Regions from separate parts of the Roseibium sp. FZY0029 genome, predicted to be linked through region 2. Evidence: predicted binding sites of a transcription regulator. Region 2 holds the regulator's gene; each other region holds the start of a gene.
What was found. Region 2 encodes PhoB, which activates phosphate uptake and scavenging genes when phosphate is short. Its sites were predicted from a motif close to TGTCATNNANCTGTCAT; they were not measured.
Positions count from the first base shown of each region.

Region 1 (7,572 bases), on a different contig from region 2:
GGTCAACGGCTGATAGACCATGTGCAGTTCGTCACGGGCTATCGCCTTGAAGAGTTCGGTTTCCAGTTGGCGGCGCCGTTGCAGTGCCACATCCATTTCCGGCAGAAAGCGCAAGACAGGCGAACGGTTGTCGCGACGAACCTTGGCCAGTGCGTTGCCGGACTTCTTCATAAGACGCTCAGGCGTGATATCGCCGTCGGAGACTATGTACCCGAACTTGAGCTGTACCGAGATCCTGGCGCCTTCTATCTTGTAGTCCTCGCCGATGACCTCCTGAAGCAACTCGATCAGGGCCAGATCCTGGTCCCGCTCGCATCGAAAGACGCCCGCGAATACATCTGCGGTCATGGCGCCCCATGTCGCCCGTGCCGAGAGGTGGCTTTTCAGGCGCATTGCCACTGTTTCACGAAGCTGGTCACCGTAGGAAAACCCGAGCGATGCAACAATCTGGTCAAAGTTGGCAATCGCGAACTGCACCAGGCAGATGTCCTCGTCCGTCCCGCGGGCAAGGTTGAGTGTTGCGGCAACCTCTTCTTCAAAACCGTTCCGGTTGAACAGTCCCGTGCTCGGATCGAACCGGGCAAGATAGGCAAGTCGCTCAGCGGATTCCTTTTCTTCCGTCACGTCCCGGCATGTGAGGCAGGCCACCGCTTCGGTTTCCACATCGCTCAGCTTCTTCGTTTTCGCGACGGTATGCTCCGAGCGCGTGACCACATATTCGATGAACCGTCGGCGCCCGTCATCCAGGCGCATATCCAGGACCTTGGTCACCGGCTGCCGGCTCCCCGAACTGGAAAGCACAGAGAGAGCCTCTTCAACCAGCTCCAGCGGCAGGACAGTCCTTGCTGCCTTGCCGACAAGGGTTTCACTCTGAAACAGCTTGCGCGCCATCTGGCTGGCGGCAGACACACGGCCATCGCTCTGCAGAACGACAATTGCATCGAAGCTGTCGTCAAACACCTGACCTAGCATGCGCTCGCTGTTGCGGCGCTTGACGTTGGCAATATGCGAGAGAAATTTGTGAAAGCCGAGTTCTCGCATAACGATGCTGGCGGCCGCCAGGATGAGGATCAGATGGGCGCTTGCAGTCGGTAAAAGAATGGGAGACGACTTCTGAATAGCAATGGCTGCGATTTCGAACATGATCGCGCACAGCGAAAGAATGCTGATCTTGAGCGCCCAGCCTTCGACCTTGGTCAGCAGGAGGACAAAAAAGACAAAAACCGCGAGGAGAACCGCGATCCACTCGCCCCGAATTTCGATCGCCCGGTTCTGCAAAAGCGTTTCGACCCCAAGAGCCTGAATAACACTGCCAGGCAGCACGTCGTAGACAGGTACGGGAAAGAGGTCGCGAAGCTCCTGCGCGCTTGCGCCCACGATCACTTTCTTGTCTAGAAAAAGGCCGGGGGCCGTGGTGCCTTTAAGGACGTCAACGAGGGAAACTCGATCCAGGCCTTCCAGGGAGATACTGTAGTCGAGACCAAAACTTCCGGATGCCTTTCCGGTGTGTTCCCCCAGGAGCGCGGCTGCTGAAATTTCCGAATTGCCGTTGATCTCATAACCGTAGAGGTTCCGCCAGATGCGGCTGTCGGTTTCCATCGGCACCATGACGACGACCGGCCAGGCCGCCTTCAGCAGTTCGTCGATGGGCTGGTTGACGACTTCACCGGCATTTTGCTCGGCTGAAGCAGCTTGCTGAAACATGGCAAGGCTGACGTTACCGGCGCGCTCGATGGCGTCCGCGAACAACGCGTCGTCTTCCGGATTGGAGGCAGAACTGAAGTCGATATCGAAGACGATGTCGCGGGCACCAGCTTCGGCCAGATGGTCCGTGAGTTCTGCGTAAAGGCGGCGCGGCAGCGGCCATACACCGAGTTCGTTCAAGCTTTTGGCGTCAATATCGACGACCACCAAATCGCCGGTGACCGGCCGTTGGATGGTTTGAAAGCGGACTTCCCAGAGAAACCGGTCAAAGGCAGTGGTCAGAGCGACGGATCGTAGAACAGCGACGGCAGCGATGACGCCGATCACGATAAAATTCGCGCTCGCAATCCTTTTTCGCTGCTCCGAGCTAACGATCAGCACACTCACCGCCCCACTTTCTCATTCAGTTCTCACTCAGGAGACAACAGCACTGCGACGCCTGGGTGCTTCCTGAATATCGTCAATTCCTGTTTTTTCCGTTTCCGTTGCCAGAATTACCGTTGCCATTCCCGCCGGCATTGCTGTTGCCGTTGCCGCCGGAATTACCGTTGCCATTGCCGCCAGAATTGCCGTTACCGTTGCCACCGGAGTTGCCATTGCCATTGCCACCGGAATTGCCGTTGCCGTTGCCACCGGAATTGCCGTTACCGTTGCCACCGGAATTGCCGTTACCGCCGGAATTACCGTTGCCATTGCCACCAGAATTGCCGTTACCGTTGCCACCGGAATTGCCGTTGGCGTTTCCTCTGCCATTGCCAATTGCTTTGTCGTTGCCTTTGCGGGCGCTCTTGTCGGAATTGGCAGATTTCGCAGCCGCTGCATTTGGCGGCACGTTCTTGACCGCAGGTGTTTCAAAAACAGGTGCACGCTTCGCACCTGGTTTCACAGAAGGCTTGGTGCGTCCGCCAACAGATAGACCAACCCTGCTTGACGGGGCGCTGGAGGCTGATTGGCCCGCTGTCAGGTCCACCCTGTCGCCTGAGGCAAAGTCTTCCACCGCGACCACGCCGCGATCGACGGAAACGCGGGCCTGCTTTGCCTGTACAGTGATTTCAAAGCGTGTGCCTTTGACGACTGCGGCGAAGAACGGGGTTTCAACGGTAAAATGCGGTTGCCGCCGCTTTTGTACATCGACTTCGATCGTCCCTTTTCGCTGCAGCAAGGTGGTCTTCACCCCTGAGCTTCGAAAGGTTGACATGGCGAAGGTGGTGTTCGGCCCGACGGCGATGGTTTCACCGCCTCTCGCAATCAGGGCGCGGGCGCCAGCTCGTGTGCCGATGGTGTAGCCTTTTTTGAACACCATGCCCTGTTTGACGCGGAAGGCTTCCACGCCGGGTGCGACAAAATAAACGATGCCTGATACACGTTTCACGACCCAGTCTGATGCATTCGCAGAAGCAGGATGCAGGACCAGAGCTGCAAGCAAGAGTATACATAGCAGTGAAGCTGCTCTTCCCTTTGCTGAATACATACCGTCTTTTTTCATCGTACTCTTCTACACGTTGCGACTGACCATGAATGCCGTCCGGAAATCCCGCGGACATTTTCAAACGCCACACAAACCGTGTAGCATCTTAGCGCTTAACCTAACGTGAAGACAGGCGGCAAATATTACCTATGCTCGTCACTATTAGGGATAAACACACTCTTCAAAGAAAAAAGGAACTAAGTATTCTTTTGTAATTAACTGAACTACTCGGCTCGCTTCATACCCGGACGGAAACAAATAAGTTTACCTGGGTACTCAGCGCTGGACCCCACCGAACAAGCGGTTCAAACGAGCGCGTGCTGCAAACCAATCAAGGGCCAGGGCCTGTTAACGCCCCTTACCCTTTCCGTTTCCACCGGCATTGCCGTTGCCATTTCCATTGCCACCAGCATTGCCGTTGCCATGGCCGGAATTGCCGCCGGAGTTGCTGTTGTTACCGGAATGACCGTTTCCGTTTCCGTTGCCTCCGGAATTGCTGTTTCCGGAGTTACCATTGCCGTTGCCGTGCCCACCCGAATTGCCGTTGCCGGAGTTACCATTGCCGTTCCCGTTGCCGTGACCACCCGAGTTGCCATTGCCACCCGAGTTGCCTTTGTTGCCGGAGTTGCCATTGGTGCCTGAGCGGGCAATGCCGGCGTTGCCGCGGCTGATACCATTGGCAGCTTTTGCCTGAGCGTTAGATGCTGGAACGTTCTTCACGACACGTGTTTGAAAGGCCGGCGCCCGCTTGGGTCCGGCTTCCACCTCCGGTTTGGTTTTCCCGCTGACGGACAGTCCGACGCGGCGCGAAGGGTTGGTGGCAGCAGCTTGACCTGCGCCAACGTTCGCCCGCTCCCCTGACGCAAAGTCGTGAACACCGACAACGCCCCGGCCAACCTTGACCGACGCCGTCCTGTTTCCAACCCGAACGGAGAAACGGGTCCCTTTTACGACGGCAGCCAGAAACGGCGTTTCCACCTTGAAATGCCTGTACCACCGGCGCTGGACGTCAACATCCACCTGGCCGCGGTCCTGGTAGACGACCATCCGTTTGATCAGCACGCCTTTTGGTTCAAGCGTTACGACCGAGTTTGGCGAAACGACAAAGGTCTCCTTGCCCCGGCTGACGACAACACGTCCGCCGCCGGTCTTTAACTTCCAACCTTTTCGGACTGTCATCCCGCGCTTGAGGGCAAAGGTTTCGCCTTCACGTGTCTCAACCATCACGCGGCCGCTGACGCGTTCGACGGACCAGTGCCAATGCGCACCATCTGCGTCCGTGTCTTGAGAAAATGCCTGTTGCGAGAACCAGAAGATTGCGAGGGCTGCAAGCAAGAATGAGGCAGTAACGCGGAGCTTGATTTCCCAAAAATGTCCAGCACGTCCAGCAATTGCCGCAGTGCAACCTGCCTGGTTTGCGCGATTGACGATGTTGCGACTGGACATAAGAGCCCCCTTTTGGCCCGGATTTCTAAACCCGGCACGCTATTCTGGGCCCGTTAACAAGACTTGAATTGAAAAGGGAAATCTTGTTGTTTCATTTTTTTAGTAAAAATTGTTCTTTCTTCTACCGTTTCCGGTCTTTTCAAACATTCTCTAAAATTTTAATTTTAAAACTATTCAAGATTGTTTTTTTGGACTTCTGGTGAGGTTCGGCAATCCTAGATACCTGCTCGCAACTGTCTAAATGGTGTTCTGTGCTGCGAAATATTTTTTTCCATCCTGTCGCTGCAGAGTGGCCCGAGCCCCTGAAAATTCGGGCCACAGCAGTCCATGGCAGGTAAATTTGCGCAATTTCGGATCATCTGCGGACGTCAAACGGGTGCCAGGATTTCTCTTTCGACGGCTCTGAAGACTTCCACCTGATCGATGTTCATTTGCTCAATGCCGCAACGGACGGCTTTTTCGAAGACGGCACGGTCAGAACCGGCATAGAACATCTGCGTAATCAGACCAGCCTGCTTCGCCTCGCAGATCAAGCCTTCTTCAAGATCGTCTTCATGGAACTCCAGAATGTGGGCATCAAGTGCAACGGCGCGTTCAACAGAGCCAACGTGGGCGTAGAGAACCATCCGCCTCAGGTCTGGCACTTTTGCGCGCGCTTCAGCGCGGATTGCCTGGTCGAAAGAAAAAGTCCAAGCATCGGCCAGCATGCCCCGGGCCGCCAGCATATCGCGGATTTCTGCAGGATCACCTTCCTTGATTTCAACATAGGTGCCGATACGACCCTTGCAGGCATCCAGAAAGGCATCCAGCCTCGGAACACGCTGTCCTGCGAATGCCGCATCGAACCAGGAACCGGCATCAAGACGATCGATCTCTTCGGAGGTCATGTCCGAAATGCGTCCGGTGCCATTTGTCGTCCGGTCGACGGTCGCATCATGCATCACATAAAGCACACCATCCTTCGACGGCCGCACGTCGAACTCCACAACCTCGGCGCCGAGTGCGATGGCTCCTTCCAGAGAAGCGATCGTGTTTTCCGGCGCCTGAAGGCTGGCTCCGCGGTGACACACAACGATGGCTTGTTTCACGTTTATATCTCCTGAGTCTCCAGATCATTGCCCGGAGCTTGAACGGGGATGGCAGACCCCAATTTTAAGAGGGAAGTTGACGTGATAGGTGCCTGAAATTCTTGATGAAATGATGACAGTTCAACTTTCACCGCGATTTCATACGCTTACCGACAAAAACAACTCTTAATTGCGCGAAGTTTTTACTCGCCTCCAGCTCAGGATCTTATCCCGATTCTTTCGAAATACGGCAGGGCAGCCGAGCGCAAGCTGCTTCAATTGACGTAAAGCAAGAAGGCAAAGGGTTAACAACGAAGAAATCAACTGAATTATTGTTCAGCTTTACCGAACAGTCAGTCAAGTTGCACCGCACAATTTTGGACCTATCTTTCTGCTGCAGCGTTCATGAGCGAACGCCCCTGAAAACATCCATGAGGTTTGATCATGATCCGTCTTGCAGCTTCTGCACTTGCCCTCTCCCTCGTTGCGGGCACCGCCCTCGCCGAGCCTGTTGCCTACGACTTCGACAAGTCCCACGCCAACCTGTCATTCTCTTATAACCACCTCGGTTATTCCACGACCGAAGGCCGGTTCGGTGAATGGGAAGGCACGCTGCTGATCGACAAGGATAAGCCTGAGAATTCTTCCATCGAATTCACCATTGATGTCGGCAGCCTCGACACCTTCTGGGCAGAGCGCAACCAGCACTTCCTGAGCGCGGATTTCTTTGACGCGGAGAATTTCCCGAAAGCGACCTTCAAGAGCACCAAGGTCGAGAAAACCGGCGACAACCAGCTGGAAGTCACCGGCGACCTGACCATCAAGGACATCACCAAGCCGGTGACCCTGACCGTTGACGTGACCGCATTCGGCGAGCACCCGATGGCCAAGAAAGAAGCTGCCGGTTTTGCCGTATCCACAGTGCTGAAGCGCTCTGACTATGGAATGGACATGTATGTTCCCTATGTAGGGGACGAAGTTACCGTGACCTTCCATTCCGAAGCGCTCAAGGCTGACGCGACCAACTGATAAAACACCAACGGAGGCCGGGCTGACCGGCCTCCGCTTTCCAGGAGCTGCCATGCTGCGCAACACCTCAACCGGGTATGGAAGGATCGCAATTGCGTTCCACTGGACGATGGCCCTTTTGATCATCGGCATGCTGGGCCTCGGCCTTTACATGCAGCAGTTGCCCCAGACCGAGCAGGCGACGTTTGAACTCTACCAGCTTCACAAGTCCATTGGCTTTGTCGTGCTGGCTCTTGCCGTCTTCCGTCTGTTCTGGCGCCTTCTCAACCCTTCACCGAAACCGCCCGACAATATGCACCCGCTTGAAAAAGCAGGCGCGCATCTGGGTCATGTCGGCCTTTACGCGCTCCTGTTCGCGCTGCCGCTGACCGGCTGGTTCATGGTGTCTGCGTCGCCCTGGGGAATCCCGACCGTCCTGTTCAATGTCTTGCCTGTGCCGCATCTTCCAGTGCCGGGGGTGCTTGGCTCGCAGGAGGAAGCAGAAAGCTTCTTCAAGCTTCTGCATGAATACGGCGCCTATCTGCTGATCGCGCTGATCGTGGTTCACGTCGCCGCAGCGCTGAAACACCACTTCATCGCGCGCGATGCCACATTGAAGCGCATGATTTCGACGGCTCCCGCCAGAGCCGACAGCTGATAAAACGAATTGGAAATCTGAAGATGACTTTGAAGCATTTCTCTTACGCCGTAGCTGTCCTGTCGGCGACAACCTTCACCGCACCGGCCTTTGCCGACACCTGGAAAGTCGATCCGGACCAGAGCAAGCTCGGTTTCGAAGTCAAGCAGGGTGGCGGCACGCTGACGGGTGTGTTCGCGTCCTGGGAAGCTGACATCGATTTTGACCCGGAAGCTCCCGAA
Region 1 covers NZ_JAZDVZ010000003.1:176,456-184,027, forward strand. The annotation lists gene V1T76_RS09240 (EAL domain-containing protein) at 1-2,085, opposite strand, end outside; gene V1T76_RS09245 (FecR family protein) at 2,165-3,190, opposite strand; gene V1T76_RS09250 (FecR domain-containing protein) at 3,521-4,618, opposite strand; gene V1T76_RS09255 (glycerophosphodiester phosphodiesterase family protein) at 4,987-5,706, opposite strand; gene V1T76_RS09260 (YceI family protein) at 6,130-6,714, shown strand; gene V1T76_RS09265 (cytochrome b) at 6,767-7,351, shown strand; gene V1T76_RS09270 (YceI family protein) at 7,375-7,572, shown strand, end outside.
Region 1: V1T76_RS09255 (glycerophosphodiester phosphodiesterase family protein) is a predicted target of PhoB. The motif match lies at 5,808-5,824, and genes of this name have one in related genera.

Region 2 (7,572 bases):
AGTTGGAGGTGTGCCACAGTTTTGCGGCCTGATCCTGCAACGCCTTGACCAGATGCGGATGGGCATGACCGAGTGCGTTGACCGCGATGCCGGAACCGCAATCGAGGAATCGTCGGCCATCGGTGGTTACCAGCCAGACACCTTCCCCATGATCGAAAGACAGGTTCGATCTTGCGTAATTTCCGAATAGTGCAGTCGCGGACATAACCTCGTTTGTCTCCTTTAAACGCCCCCGCTGTCCCTGCGTCGCCCCGACGCCGGGCCGCCATCTGGAAAAGATCGCGAAGGGCCAAAACGCAACGTGCCGCCCCGATGAGGCGGCACGTAGCGGTTTCCTTATACACTGCCGGTACCGTGCACTGTCAATGGAAATGGCGCACTGGACATTTCCCCCGCCCTGGAAGACGGATTTCATAAAATTCTCAATGACCTCGCCATAATTGGGGAAAAGTCGTTTCATCCCCAACTGGTTTGGGTCCGGTGGTTGCCTGACAAATTAACGTTATTGTAACCTCTGAACAATCAGACACGAGATCTCGTGAGGCAAATCACCAAAAGGCACTAGATATGCCATTATTAAGCGTGCTTACGCATGCTTAACACGGGGTTAATGGCCGCGGGTCGGTCAAACTAAAGGGTGCGGCGATGAGTTGGACAAACGAACGGGTTGAGCTTCTCAAAAAGCTTTGGGGCGACGGCTTGAGCGCGAGCCAGATTGCGGGAGAACTGGGTGGCGTTACCCGGAATGCCGTTATCGGCAAGGTGCACCGCCTTGGTTTGTCCGGCCGTGCCAAGTCCACGTCTTCAAGCGCAAAGCCGCGCCGGCCGCGGACGGCAGCTCCGGCAACGGGCGCCGCGCCAAAGAAGCCGACCAGCTCACATCCGCAGTCCATCGGTGCAACGGCGCTGAAGGCGGACATGTCACCGGCGCCGGTGGTTGAAGCCAAGCCGCGCGTGGAGCCGATTGCCGAACTGGTGCCGATCTCCCAGCGCGCGACCATCCTGACGCTGACCGAGCGGACCTGCAAGTGGCCGATCGGCGATCCGGCGACCGACGACTTCTACTTCTGCGGCCGCCATTCCGATGCCGGCGTTCCCTACTGCGCCCATCACTGCAAGATCGCGTATCAGCCGGTCGCTGACCGCCGCCGCGACCGCAAGACGATGGCTCAGGCAGGCTGATAGCCTGTAAGCAAAACGATTTCTCGAAAAGCCCGCCGTTTTGGCGGGCTTTTTACTTGGACTTTCGCTCCGCTGATTTGCCTTTCCCATCCACTCGCATCAGACCATTGCCCGAGCAAGGCCTTCGCGGGACCAGGCTGCGACGCCGCGGAAAGCTCTTGTGAGGGAAAGACAAAGCCTCTGAGACGAAAAAGCCCGCTCAAGAGCGGGCTTCTCATCGTATGATCCGAGCTCTGACCTCAGGCGGTTGCGGCGGTGAACTGGTCGTTGAAGGCATACCCGGCACCGCGAACGGTGCGGATCGGGTCCTTCGCCTTGCCCTTGTTCAGGGCCTTGCGCAAGCGGCCGACGTGAACGTCGACAGTGCGTTCGTCCACATAGACATCATGCCCCCAGACACCATCCAGCAATTGCTCGCGGGAAAAGACACGGCCGGGCGAAGTCATCAGAAATTCCAGCAGGCGGAATTCGGTCGGTCCCAGGTGAATTTCCTTGGCGTTGCGGCGGACGCGGTGGGTTTCGCGATCCAGCTCGATATCACCGGACCGCAGCATGGTGGACACCACTTCCGGGCTTGCCCGCCGCAGGATGGCGCGCACGCGGGCCATCAGCTCCGGGACCGAGAAAGGTTTGACCACATAGTCGTCGGCACCGGTCGACAGGCCGCGGATGCGCTCTGCTTCCTCGCCGCGTGCCGTCAGCATGATGACCGGCAGACGTTCGGTGTCCTCGCGCGCTCTCAGGCGGCGGCACAGTTCAATTCCGGAAAGGCCCGGCAGCATCCAGTCGAGCAACAACAGATCCGGCAGGCTTTCGCGCAGGCGGATTTCCGCCTCATCGCCCCGGACACAGGACTCGACCGAGTACCCTTCTGCTTCCAAATTGTATCTCAAAAGAAGGCTGAGCGGTTCTTCGTCTTCAACGATGAGCACCTTCGGCATACATCTCGCTCCAATTACAGCAACCGGCGCCAAGGCGCCGGCCGTTCAGATCTTTTGCAAATGCGACAAACGCCGGCGCTCAGACCGCGCCGGTTTCGTCGACCTTTGCCCGGTCTTCCGGCAGACGTTCACCAGTGACCATGTAGTAGACGTTCTCGGCGATGTTGGTCGCGTGGTCGCCAATGCGCTCGATGTTCTTGGCGCAGAACAGGAGATGGACGCACTGGGTGATGACGCGCGGATCTTCCATCATGTAGGTCAGGAGTTCGCGGAAGATGGACGTGTAGATCGCATCGACCTCGGCATCGGCTTCCTGAACCCGGCGCGCGGCTTCCGCATCCTTGCGGGCGTAGGCATCCAGCACCTGCTTGAGCTGGGACAGTGCCAGTTCGGTCATGTGTTCGACACCAATCGCGAGCTTCTTGTTCTGCAGGTCGCTGTCGATGGCGATCACTCTCTTGGCCACGTTCTTGGCAAGATCGCCGACACGTTCCAGGTCGTTGGCAATGCGGGTGGCAGCGGTGATTTCGCGCAGGTCCTGCCCCATCGGCTGGCGGCGCACGATCAGTTCGATCAGCTTCACTTCAAGTTCGTTGTAAAGCGTGTCCAGACGGATATCGCCCTTGATCGTCGCCTTGGCAAGCTCCAGATCCTGCGACACCAGCGCAGAAACCGCATCGGCAAACGCCGTCTCGGCAATGCCGCCCATTTCGGCAACCTTGCCGGCCATGGCCGTCAATTCGTCATCGTAAGCCGTGACTGTATGTTCAGACATCCTGTGTCCCCTTCAGAAACCTAAAAAATGCTTAGCCGAAGCGGCCCGTAATGTAGTCCTGCGTACGCTTGTCCTTCGGATTGGTAAAGATGTCCTCCGTCAGACCTTCCTCCACCAGAACACCAAGGTGGAAGAACGCGGTACGCTGAGACACACGGGCAGCCTGCTGCATCGAGTGGGTCACGATCACGATGGTGAAGTTTTCGCGCAGTTCGTCGATCAACTCTTCCACCTTCGCGGTTGCGATGGGGTCAAGCGCCGAGCACGGTTCGTCCATCAGGATCACTTCCGGGCTCACGGCAATTGCACGCGCGATGCAAAGACGCTGCTGCTGTCCGCCCGACATGCCGGTGCCCGGCTCGTCCAGACGGTTTTTGACTTCTTCCCAAAGGCCGGCCTTCTGCAGGCTGGACGCTACGATTTCATCCAGCTCGGCCTTGCTGCGGGACAGGCCGTGGATCCGCGGACCGTAGGCGATGTTGTCGTAGATCGACTTCGGAAACGGGTTCGGCTTCTGGAACACCATGCCGACCTTTGCGCGCAGCTGCACCGGATCGACCTTGGGATCATAGATATTCTCGCCATCGATCTTGATCGAACCTTCGACACGGCAGATGTCGATGGTGTCGTTCATGCGATTGAGCGTGCGCAGGAAGGTCGACTTGCCACATCCGGACGGGCCGATGAAGGCCGTTACGGAGCGCGGCTGGATTTCGATGTCCACGTCCTTGATGGCGTGTGTATCGCCATAATAGACCTGCACCTTGTTCGCGGAAATTTTGCTTTCGGTCATGGTTTTCGCCTGTTCAAAATTCGGCATCTCGTTCATCGGAGCTATCCTTACCAGCGGCGCTCAAACCTGCGGCGCAGGATGATAGCGATAATGTTCATGGTCATGAGGAACACCAGCAGCACGATGATCCCGCCCCATGCGCGCTCATAGAATGCCGGATCGGCGCGTTTCGCCCATTCGTAGATCTGGGCCGGCATGGCCGAGTTCGGAGAGAAGAAACCGGCGGCCACACCATCGGGGAAGTTGGAGGCGATGAAGCCGACCATCCCGATCAGCAGCAGCGGAGCTGTTTCCCCAAGGGCCTGCGCCAGACCGATGATCGTTCCGGTCAGAATGCCCGGCATGGCCAGCGGCAGCACGTGGTGGAAGATCGACTGCATCTTGGAGGCACCGATCCCGAGGGCCGCATCGCGAATGCTCGGCGGAACCGCCTTCAGCGAGGCGCGGGTTGAGATGATGATCGTCGGCAGTGTCATCAGCGTCAGCACCAGGCCACCGACCAGCGGTGCAGACTGCGGCAGGTGCATGAACTGGATGAACACCGCCAGGCCAAGGATACCGAACACGATGGACGGCACTGCAGCCAGGTTGGAGATATTCACCTCGATCAGATCGGTGAACTTGTTCTGCGGTGCGAACTCTTCCAGATAGATGGAAGCGGCGACACCGATCGGCAGCGACAGGAACAGCACCACCAGCATCATGAACAGCGAGCCAATCATGGAGGCCCCGATGCCGGCCTGTTCCGGGCGGCTGTCGGACGCATCGGTTCCGGTGATGAAGGACCAGTTGAAGCGCTTTTCCAGAAGGCCGGCAGACTTCATCTGATCGACCAGATCCAGATGCGCCGCATCCAGGTTCTTGTCTTCCGCAAGGTCTTCCCGCTTGACGCGGCCCTTCAGGTAACCGTCGACGCGGGACGAGGCGATCAGTTCGAAGGTGACGGTCGTCCCGATCTTGTCCGGATTGGCCAGTGCATAATCACGAACCGTGGCGGCAGCACCTGACGAGAACAGCTTCTGCAGGTCCTTGGCCGACATGTCGGTTGCGATGTTGGCACCAGCGAGTTCCTTGGCAAAGGCGTCGTCGATGATGGCCCGGTATTTGGATGTCTTGACCACCGACTTTTCCGCATCGTCGATCTGCTGCTGGTTGAGCGGAACATCCACCTTGACGAAGGTCTGGCTGAAGGCGCCGAGACCGTTGGAGAGGATTGCCCACAACAGCGCGACGAGGAAGAACAGGCCAATGCCGATGGCAATGATGCCATAGAGCTTGAAGCGGGCTTCAGCGGCGTTGCGCTTTTTCGTCAGCGGATCGAGTTCGAGGATCGACGTGATCTTGTTCGGGGTCGGAGCACTGGTCTTGCCCGACGGAGGCGTAAGGGTCGTGTCGGTCATTAGTCGTACTGCTCCCGATATTTGCGCACGATGTAGAGCGCGACGATGTTGAGCCCCAGGGTCACGACGAACAGGGTCATGCCGAGTGCAAAGGCGACCAGGGCTTCCGGGGAGGCAAAGTCGGCGTCGCCGGTGAGCTGGCTGACGATCTTCGCGGTCACGGTGGTCATCGCTTCGAGCGGGTTCATGCTGAGCCGGGCGGCAGCGCCCGCACCCAGAACAACGATCATGGTTTCACCGATGGCGCGCGAGGCCGCCAGCAGAATGGCGCCGACGATGCCCGGAAGAGCCGCCGGCAGAATGACCTGCTTCACGGTTTCCGAATGGGTGGCGCCAAGGCCGAGCGATCCGTCACGCATGGCCTGGGGCACGGCGTTGATGATGTCGTCGGAAAGCGAGCTGACGAAGGGGATCAGCATGATGCCCATGACGGCGCCCGCGGTGAACACCGAGGAGGCACCGGACATCCAGCTGACGCCGAGCGCGCCGCCGGAACCGAAGACGTTCATCAGAAGCGGGCCGACCGTAAGCAGTGCGAAGAGACCGTAAACGATGGTCGGGATGCCGGCCAGGATCTCAAGCAAAGGCTTGGCGACGGCGCGCACGTGCGGCGTCGCATATTCGGACAGGTAAATTGCGGCGAACAGACCGATCGGCACCGCAACGGCGAGCGCGATCAGGGAAATATACATGGTCGCCCAGATCAGCGGCACGATGCCCAGCTCCGATCCGCCGCCGAAGCTCGGCGCCCAGGTCAGGCCGAAGAAGAAGTCCGCGGCCGGATAGAGCCGGAAGAACTCGACCGTGTTGAAGATCAGTGACAGCACGATGCCGACAGTCGTCAGGATGGCGATGGAGGCCGCAGCGATCAGGATGTAACGGACAACCGTTTCCACCACGTTGCGGGCACGGAAATCCTTGTTGGTGCGCATCACACCGACAGCAAAGCCGATCACACCGGCAGCCAGAACGGCGATTGTGCGCAGCAGCAGACCGGTGCCGGAAATGCTGCGGTAGGTCTGTGCCGCTCGCAGAGTTTCGGCGGTTACCTCGGACCCGAGCGCAACGCCGATCTCGCCGAGACGGCTGCGCACGTCGGTCAGCTCGGTACGGATGGAAGACGCCATATCGGCTGACATGGCACCTTGAGAAACGGCAAGGTCGAGACCTTCAGCAACACGCACGACGTCGCTCATGATGAGATCGAGCGAGCTTGCGGCAATGGTCTCTTCGGAAATCTTTGAAGATACCTGACTGTCCAGAACGATCGGCTGGATGATCAGCCATGCCACGAGCAGCAGGAGAGCGGGAACCAGTATCGAAACGACAACGTTCCAGCCGTAGTAGCCAGGTAGGGAATGGAGCTCTCGCGAATCCCCTCCAGCAGAACTTAACGCTTTTCCGCGGCCGACTATGTATCCGGCGACAGCCAGAACCAGCAGCGCAATAAGAATATAGGGAAGTGACATAGGGCGACCCAACCGGCAAAGAAGAAAGAAAGGGCGGCCGAAGCCGCCCTTTCGGAAAGATGTGCTTAGTTGCCCATCGTTTCTTCGGCTTCGACGGAAGCCTGCGTAGCGGCAAGCTCCGGATCGGAAACCAGGCCATACTGGGCCAGCGGGCCGTCGGGGCCAGCGATTTCGTCAGAAACGAAGAACTGAGCGTATTCTTTCAGGCCCGGGATCACGCCGATGTGTGCCTTCTTGATGTAGAAGAACAGCGGACGGGAAACCGGATACTCACCAGCTGCGATGGTTTCGGTGGACGGAGCAACGCCGGCCATGGTTGCCACTTTAAGCTTGTCGGTGTTGTTTTCGTAGAAAGCCAGACCGAAAACGCCAACGCCATTCGGGTTGGAGTCGATGCGGGCCAGGGTTTCGGTGTAGTCGCCGTCGATGTCGACAGACTTGCCGTCGGTGCGGACCGCGATGCAAGCGTCTTCAGCGTCGTCTTCGGACATGCCGCTGTCGATCATGGCCTTCAGAGCGCCGGATTCTTCACAGCCGACAGCCAGAACTTTTTCTTCGAACACTTCACGGGTGCCGTGCTTGGTGCCCGGAATGAAAGCAGCGATTTCTGCGTCCGGCAGGGCGGCGTCAACTTCGGACCACTTGGTGTACGGGTTGTCGACGATCTGACCGTCCTTCAGGACTTTCGGAGCCAGAGCGTTGAACCACTGAACCTGGGTGAATTCGTTGAAAGCCGGGCCGTCTTTCTGGGAAGCGAAGACGATGCCATCGTAGCCGATGCGGACTTCGATGATGTCTTTCACGCCAGCTTCGGCACACGCCTTGATTTCTTTCTCGCGGATTTTGCGGGAAGCGTTTGCGATGTCGATGGTGTTTTCACCAACACCGGTGCAGAACTTCTTCAGACCTGCAGAGGAGCCGCCGGACTCGACAACCGGGGTCGGGAAGTCGGTGTTTTCGCCAAATGCTTCAGCAACGATGGAAGCATAAGGAAGAACCGTGGAAGAACCAG
Region 2 covers NZ_JAZDVZ010000001.1:338,886-346,457, forward strand. The annotation lists gene V1T76_RS01555 (aspartate aminotransferase family protein) at 1-205, opposite strand, end outside; gene V1T76_RS01560 (GcrA family cell cycle regulator) at 646-1,182, shown strand; gene phoB (phosphate regulon transcriptional regulator PhoB) at 1,422-2,123, opposite strand; gene phoU (phosphate signaling complex protein PhoU) at 2,203-2,898, opposite strand; gene pstB (phosphate ABC transporter ATP-binding protein PstB) at 2,930-3,727, opposite strand; gene pstA (phosphate ABC transporter permease PstA) at 3,739-5,091, opposite strand; gene pstC (phosphate ABC transporter permease subunit PstC) at 5,091-6,560, opposite strand; gene V1T76_RS01590 (substrate-binding domain-containing protein) at 6,626-7,572, opposite strand, start outside.

Region 3 (7,572 bases), on a different contig from region 2:
AGCGGGAGGCCCGCGAACGGGCCGAGGAAGGTCTTACCCAGGTCGGCCTTTCCGGCATGGGCCACCGCCTGCCCGCGGAACTGTCCGGCGGCCAGCAGCAGCGTGTCGCGGTTGCCCGTGCGCTGGTGCTGAACCCGCAGGTACTGCTGCTGGATGAACCCTTGTCCAACCTCGATGCCCGCCTGCGCCGGCGCGTGCGGACGGAAATCCGCGAGCTTCAGCAACGCCTCGGCTTCACCGCCGTCTATGTCACCCACGATCAGGACGAAGCCCTTGCGGTGTCCGATCGGATCGTGGTCATGAAAGACGGCAAGATTGCCCAGGAAGGCGCCCCGCGCGAACTCTACGAAGAGCCTGTCTCCGAATTCATTGCCGATTTCATGGGCGAAGCGAATGTCGTTTCCTGCGAGATCGTCGGCCGGGACGGTGACGACGCCCTGATCGATGTCGGCGGCCTGCAGCATCGCCTACGCGCACGGCAAGCCACCAGCGGCAAGGCCAAACTGGCCGTGCGGCCCGGCTCCGTGATGCTCAACCCGCAAGGAACGGCAGGTCTCGGCGGTGAAATCCTGACGGCTGCCTATCTCGGCGATCACGTCGAATACGAGATCGAGACCCCGGTCGGAAATTTCTTCGTCATCGATCACTCGGTCGAACGATCCTTCGCGCCCCGCACCGCCGTCTCGCTCGGCTTCCGCAACCGGGGCCTTGCCCTGATCGAAGCCTGACGTGACAGTGGTTACTGAAGACATGAGCCCGTCGACCGACGCGCTGACGGCAAGGTTCACCGCAGCGCGGGACATTGCAGAAGAAGCCGGCTCCCTGGCGCTGGATTATTTCCGCCGGCGCAAGGATCTGACCATCGAGATCAAGGGGGGCCTGCAGGACGTTGTCTCGATTGCCGACAAAAACGTGGAAACGCTCATTAGAGACAGGCTGCGCACCTCCTTTCCGGAAGACGGGATTCTGGGGGAGGAACACGGCGTCGAGCAAGGCAGCAGCGGGTTTACCTGGGTGGTCGATCCCATAGACGGCACCTCGGCCTTCGTCCACGGCCTGCCGAGCTGGTGCGTCTCCATCGCGCTGCTGCACGGCACGGATCTGGTCATGGGTGTCATCCGTGTGCCCTGCGGCGATGAGAGCTTCGCGGCCGTCAGGGGCGGTGGCGCGACACTGAACGGCGAACCTCTGCGGCTCGATTCGTCCAAAACACTGCAAAACAGCCTGACCGGCATCGGTGCCAACAACGCCGTGCCGCCGGAAATGATCGGCGCGCTCATCTCGGGTCTGATGGCGCGCGGCGGCAATTACATCCGCACTGGTTCGGGAGCTCAGATGCTGGCTCTGGTGGCCGCCGGCAGGTTGGCAGGGTTCTATGAGCCTTCCATGCATGCCTGGGATTGCCTTGCCGGCTACTGCCTGGTTGCCGAAGCCGGTGGCAGCTACCGTCCCTTCCCTGTTGAAGGCGATGCTATTCTGGAAGGCGGCCCGGTCCTTGCAGCCGGTCCCGGCGCCTTCGAGGAACTTTCGGCACTGGCAAGCGAAAGCGAGCAATTGCTGACCTCTTGAGCGCGGGGTTGCCCGATTGCGCGCTCATCGGTCGGCAAGCTTGAGATCCTCCCGTCGGTACTGGTCCCGGAACGCCCCCGGTGTTAGGCCGGAAAGGCGTGAGAACAGGCGACCAAAGGACGGCGGATCATTGTAGCCGACGGCAAAACAGATATCCGCAACCGGCCGATCCGTTTCAATCAGGAGATCCCTGGCACGTTCAATGCGAAGCTCCTGGAGATAGTGTTTCGGCGCAAGGCCCGTTGCCGACTTGAAGCGCCTTTGAAAGGTCCGTCCCGGCAGCCCGCTTTCGCGCGCCATATCGGCAACGCTCACATCCTCGCCGGACCGGGTCTCCAGAAAATGCTGCACCTTCAGGATGGACGCATCGCCATGCCGAAGATCGGGCAGGAAGCGTCTGAACCGGCGCTGGTCGCGGCGGCGGAAGTCGACAATGAAATGCCGCGCCGTGGCAATAGCCACCGGGTATCCCAGAAAGCGCTCGATCAGCGCCAGCGCAAGATCGACCCAGGCCATCAAGCCACCGGCCGTGATCAGGTCGGAATATTCGATCAGCAACCTGTCCGTATCGAGCCTCAGGTCCGGATAGGCTGCCAAAAGACGCTGTTCGAGCCCCCAATGGGTCGTCACCTTGCGCCCTGCCCCCAACCCCGCGGCCGCAACGAATGTCAGCCCGGTGCAGGCCGAGCACACGACGGACCCTTTGCCGTGCAGATGCTGCAAGAAGCCGGGCAGCGCCGGAACGTCTTCCAGACGAACCCCTCCGGCCGAAGGCGGCAGGATCACCGCATCGTAGCCTTCCACCACCACGGAGAAATCTTCCAGAACATCCAGCCTCACCTCAGCACCGCTAATACCCGCGGCATGACCAAGCACGTCCTTCAGCCCGTAGACGGCGGATTTCAGGGATCCCGAATAAGCAAGGATAGCGATGACGAGCGACTGCCCCATTTGGCCGATTTAGCACATTCTTTGTCATTTGCGCCAATCGTTCCGGAAGACATCGGAAGCTAGGTTTCCGTTCGGCAAACAGACATGGAGACCCCGATGCCCGGCACTCTCGAAAAATCCGGCACCCGCCTTGCGCTTGGCGACCTGACCCTGACGGCCCTGTCGGACGGTTATCTTGACATTCCCGCCGCCTATTTTTCCAACGTGACGCCGACAGAACAGCAGGCTGTCAGCCCGAGCACACGTTTTGGAGCCAACACCTGGCTGATCGAGACGGGCACGCGCAAGATCCTGGTTGATGCCGGATCGGGTGATTGTCTGAAGGAGCGTTTTCCGGCAAGCGGAGCGCTCACCTGGCAGGCTCCGGAAAAGGCCACAGAGCGCGCAGCGGTGACCGACATTGTCATCACTCACATGCATGCCGACCATATCGGCGGCCTGTCCGTAAACGGCAACAGCCTCTTTCCGAATGCGGTCATCCATCTTCAGGCGACAGAGTGGGACTTCTGGACCGACGAAGCCCTGCTGACCACTGCGCCGGAAGACAAACGACCGATGGTTGGCCTCATTCAGGCACTCGCGAAACCGATCGGCAATCAGCTGCGCCTTCATCGCGGCGATACCGATCTCGGCAACGGCATTACCCTGATTTCAGCGCCGGGTCACACACCGGGTCATCAGGCCGTGCATCTGTCCGCTGACTCCAGGGAAATGATCCTGCTGGCCGATGTCGTTGTGTCCGATGCACTGCAATTTGCCAACCCGGAGGTTCGCTATGCGCTCGACAGCGACCCCGTCCTGGCTGTTGAAACACGAAAGACTTTGTTCGACCGGCTGTCAGCAGACAGGATTCCCTTTGCGGCAACCCACCTGTCGACGGAGCGTTTCGGATATCTGGATACACGCGGCAACGGGTTCGCTTTTGTGGAGGTTTGAACGCTGGGGACCTTTGCCGACGTTGTCCAACGCCCCTGCTGCTACGTCGGCCTGCTCAAAAACAAGTCCCGGCTCAAGGCCGGGACTGCACTGTTTGGAAAGCGAAACTTGCGAAGGGCTCAGTCGATGCTGACCCAGCCGTCTTTTTCTGCCGATGCGAAGATCGCGTCGAGGATCTTCATGTTCTGAACCGCGTCTTCCGCGCGATAGGGTAGCGGCACTTCGCCGGTAATCGCCCGGCCGAACACATCCACCAGTTCGCCATATTGATCGCAGGGCGCGATGATATCCGACTGCATCGAGGCATCGCCGAGCAGGGAACCGTCATCAAGCCGGATCTGCACTGCTTCGCCCTGCGGCGCGTTGAACGGGATGACGATTTCCAGACGCTTCTTCGTGCCGACCAGTTGAATGCGCTGGTAAGGCGTGAGCTGGGTCGAGACGGTGAAGTTGAGATGCCGGTTGTTGCCGAAGTCGAGCAAGGCACTGGTCATCCGGTCCGTGCCGAACTCCGGATCCCGATCGATCAGCGACACCACCCGCAGCGGTTCCGCATCGAAGAAGTAGCGCCCGGCCAGCATGGTGTAGCAGCCGATGTCGAGCAGCGCGCCGCCGCCGATGTCGGCCTTGTTGCGGATGTTGCCCGGATCATCGTTGTAATAGCTGAAGAAGGTGTGGATCGCTTTCAGTTCGCCCAGGTCGCCGGAGCGCACGATCTCGCGCGATTTGATCCATTGCGGATGGGCCCGCACCATGAAGTTTTCGGCCACCAGCTTGTCTTTTGGCAGTTTCAGAAGCTGCGCCGCTTCCTCGGCATTGAGAGACACCGGCTTCTCGCACAGCACATGTTTGCCGGCATTCACCGCCTGGATCGTCACCGGCACATGCATGTGGTTGGGCAGCGGATTGTAGATCGCATCGATTTCCGGGTCGCCAAGCAGATCCTCATAGGATCCGTAGGCTTTTTCGATACCCAGCTCCTTGGCAGCTTCCTGCGCCCGGCCAAGATCGCGCGAGGCGATTGCATAAGCGATACCCGTCTTCGAGCGCTGGATGCCGGGGATGACCTTTTCAAGGCCGATTTTCGCGGTCGAAACGATCCCCCACTTGATAGACTTTTCCGTCATGCCGGCATCCTTCCCATATTTTTGAGGTACGCACCCCAGATGACATAAAACGATTTAACTCCGCAAGGGCGGAAAGGCAGGATAGAGGCCTGTTCGCGTTGTCAGCGCAGCATTCAGGAAGCAGACCAGGTACCCAATTCTGCGTCACCCCGGACAAGCGTAGCGCAGATCCGGGGCCTACTCGCAGAACCACCTGCTGAAACATGCGTAAGTCCGGTCGACACCTGCTCCAGCCTCAACGCTCTGAAAGCGAGTGGGCCCCGGGGTCTCGCGCTGCTCGCCCGGGGTGACACCTGTGGTATCTGGAGAGATCTATACGAAGCCAGCAATCGCGCTCATGAAGGGCGCAGCTTCCCGCCTCAAAACTTCTCCGGCACGTAGAGATGTTCCGGCAGTACCTTGCGCTCGTAGTCGGAGTTATAGACGCGTTCCGGCAACTCGATCGGGTCGTGCGGCACCTCTTCGTAAGGGATCATCGACAGAAGGTGGCTGATGCAGTTGAGGCGGGCCTGTTTCTTGTCGTTGCCTTCCACGATGAACCACGGGGCTTCGGGAATATTGGTCCGCTCGAAGGTCTCTTCCTTGGCCTTGGTATAGTCTTCCCAGCGTACCCGGGATTCCAGATCCATCGGCGACAGTTTCCATTGCTTCAGCGGGTCGTGGATGCGCATCAGGAAGCGGAGCTGCTGCTCCTCGTCGGTGATCGAGAACCAGTATTTGATCAGCCGCACGCCGGACCGCACGATCATGCGCTCGAATTCCGAAACGTCGTTGAAGAACTGCTCGACCTGGTTTTCATCGGCAAACCCCATCACCCGCTCGACGCCGGACCGGTTGTACCAGGAGCGGTCGAACAGCACGATTTCACCGGCGGCCGGCAGATGCGGCACATAGCGCTGGAAATACCACTGGGTCTTTTCGCGGTCGGTTGGTGCCGGCAGCGCAACCACGCGCGCGACACGCGGATTGAGCCGCTGGGTGATCCGCTTGATCACCCCGCCCTTGCCGGCCGCGTCACGGCCTTCGAAGATGATCACGATCTTCTCACCGGTGTGCTGCACCCAATCCTGTAGCTTCACGAGCTCGGCCTGCAGGCGCAGAAGCTCGTGAAAATAGGTGTTCCTGTCGATGGAAGACTTGTGCTTCTTTTCCGAGATGAAGGCGAGATCCCTGGCGATGAGAAAATCGTCGATCTCCATCTCCAGCTCTTCGTCCAGGCTGTCGGCCCATTCCGCTTCAACCCAGGTTTTTGCGCTTTCGTCGGTCATCAATCGGTTCCTTTGAAATACATCCCGGAGGCACGGCCAAGGTCGGCGGTGCGGTCAACCGGAAGCAGAATGCCCAAGGACTGTGAACAGGTTATCCATGAAAGTTTTTTGACAGTCCCACCTGTTCCCCTGGCATTCTTTCTAGCAGCAACGCTTTCGTACTCAAATTGCCCTTGAAAATGAACAAACGTTCATTTACTTTTCAAGACAGGGAGGATTGAAATGGCAAGCGCTGCTGCAAAACCGCAAAGCCGCTCCAGAACGGGCGCCAAGGGCCAGGAAACTGCCGCGCGTGTGCGCAAGGCCGCCCTGAAACGCTTTGCTGCCAACGGCTATGCCGCTGTCTCGATGCGCGAAATCGCCGCCGATGTCGGTGTTCAGCCAGGCGCGCTCTACAATCACTTCCCGACCAAGCAGGATATCCTGAAAGACCTGATGCTTGCCCACATGAGCGAGCTTCTGGCCGCGTGGGACGCAGCGGATTTTCCGGCGGAGATGGATCCGCTGGAGCGCTTTGTGCGGTTTCACATCCGCTATCACCTGGAACGGACAGACGAAGTTTTCATTTCCTACATGGAGCTTCGCAATCTCGAACCGGACAATTTCGACGCCGTCGAGACAGAGCGCCGCCGCTACGAAGGCATCCTGACTGACATTCTCGAAAAAGGCTCTCGACAGGGCCGCTACAGCCTGCGCGAGCCGAGGGTCACGACCCGGGCGATCATCGCCATGCTGACCGCCATTCCAAGCTGGTACCGCGAAGGCGGGCGCCTTTCCAGACAGGATATCGAAGAAATTTACCTCGACCTGGCGCGCAAGGCCGTCGCGCCGGAAGAATGAGACTTGCCAGCCCTCACGCGTGAAACCGGACGCATGGGGAGCCAACACGAGAACGCGATCAACCGCCCAGAGGGTTGTTCCAAGGGAGACCGGGTGACATGAGCATCCTGAAATCGAGCCTATCGCCGAGAAGCGAACAGTTTGCAGCCAACCGCGCCGCGCACGAAGCGGCCATGGACACCGTCAAGGCCGCTGCCCGGACAGCCCTGGACGGCGGTGGCGAAACCGCGCGCCAGCGCCACGTGTCCCGTGGCAAGATCCTGCCGCGCGAGCGCGTCTCCCGCCTGCTCGATCCCGGCTCGCCCTTCCTGGAAGTCGGCATGCTCGCCGCCCACGACATGTATGACGGCGCCGCACCTGCTGCCGGCATGATCGCCGGCATCGGCCGGGTTGAAGGCCGCGAGGTCATGATCCTTGCCAATGACGCCACCGTCAAAGGTGGCACCTATTATCCGATGTCGGTGAAAAAGCACCTGCGCGCCCAGGAAATTGCCTCGGAAAACAATCTGCCCAGCATCTATCTGGTCGACAGCGGCGGCGCCAACCTGCCCAATCAGGACGAGGTGTTCCCGGACCGCGACCATTTCGGCCGCATCTTCTTCAACCAGGCCAACATGTCGGCCAGGGGCATCGCCCAGATCGCGGTCGTCATGGGTTCGTGTACTGCAGGCGGCGCCTATGTGCCGGCCATGTCGGACGAAACCATCATCGTCAAGAACCAGGGCACCATCTTCCTGGCCGGCCCACCTCTGGTGAAGGCCGCCACCGGCGAGGAAGTCACGGCGGAGGATCTCGGCGGCGGTGATGTCCACACGCGCCTGTCCGGTGTTGCCGATCATCTGGCCCGCGACGACGCGCACGCACTGGCGCTTGCCCGCCGC
Region 3 covers NZ_JAZDVZ010000004.1:80,769-88,340, forward strand. The annotation lists gene V1T76_RS11920 (ABC transporter ATP-binding protein) at 1-728, shown strand, start outside; gene V1T76_RS11925 (inositol monophosphatase family protein) at 751-1,569, shown strand; gene V1T76_RS11930 (GlxA family transcriptional regulator) at 1,594-2,520, opposite strand; gene V1T76_RS11935 (MBL fold metallo-hydrolase) at 2,617-3,456, shown strand; gene V1T76_RS11940 (Gfo/Idh/MocA family protein) at 3,576-4,583, opposite strand; gene ppk2 (polyphosphate kinase 2) at 4,943-5,851, opposite strand; gene V1T76_RS11950 (TetR/AcrR family transcriptional regulator) at 6,074-6,691, shown strand; gene V1T76_RS11955 (carboxyl transferase domain-containing protein) at 6,790-7,572, shown strand, end outside.
Region 3: ppk2 (polyphosphate kinase 2) is a predicted target of PhoB. The motif match lies at 5,949-5,965, and genes of this name have one in related genera.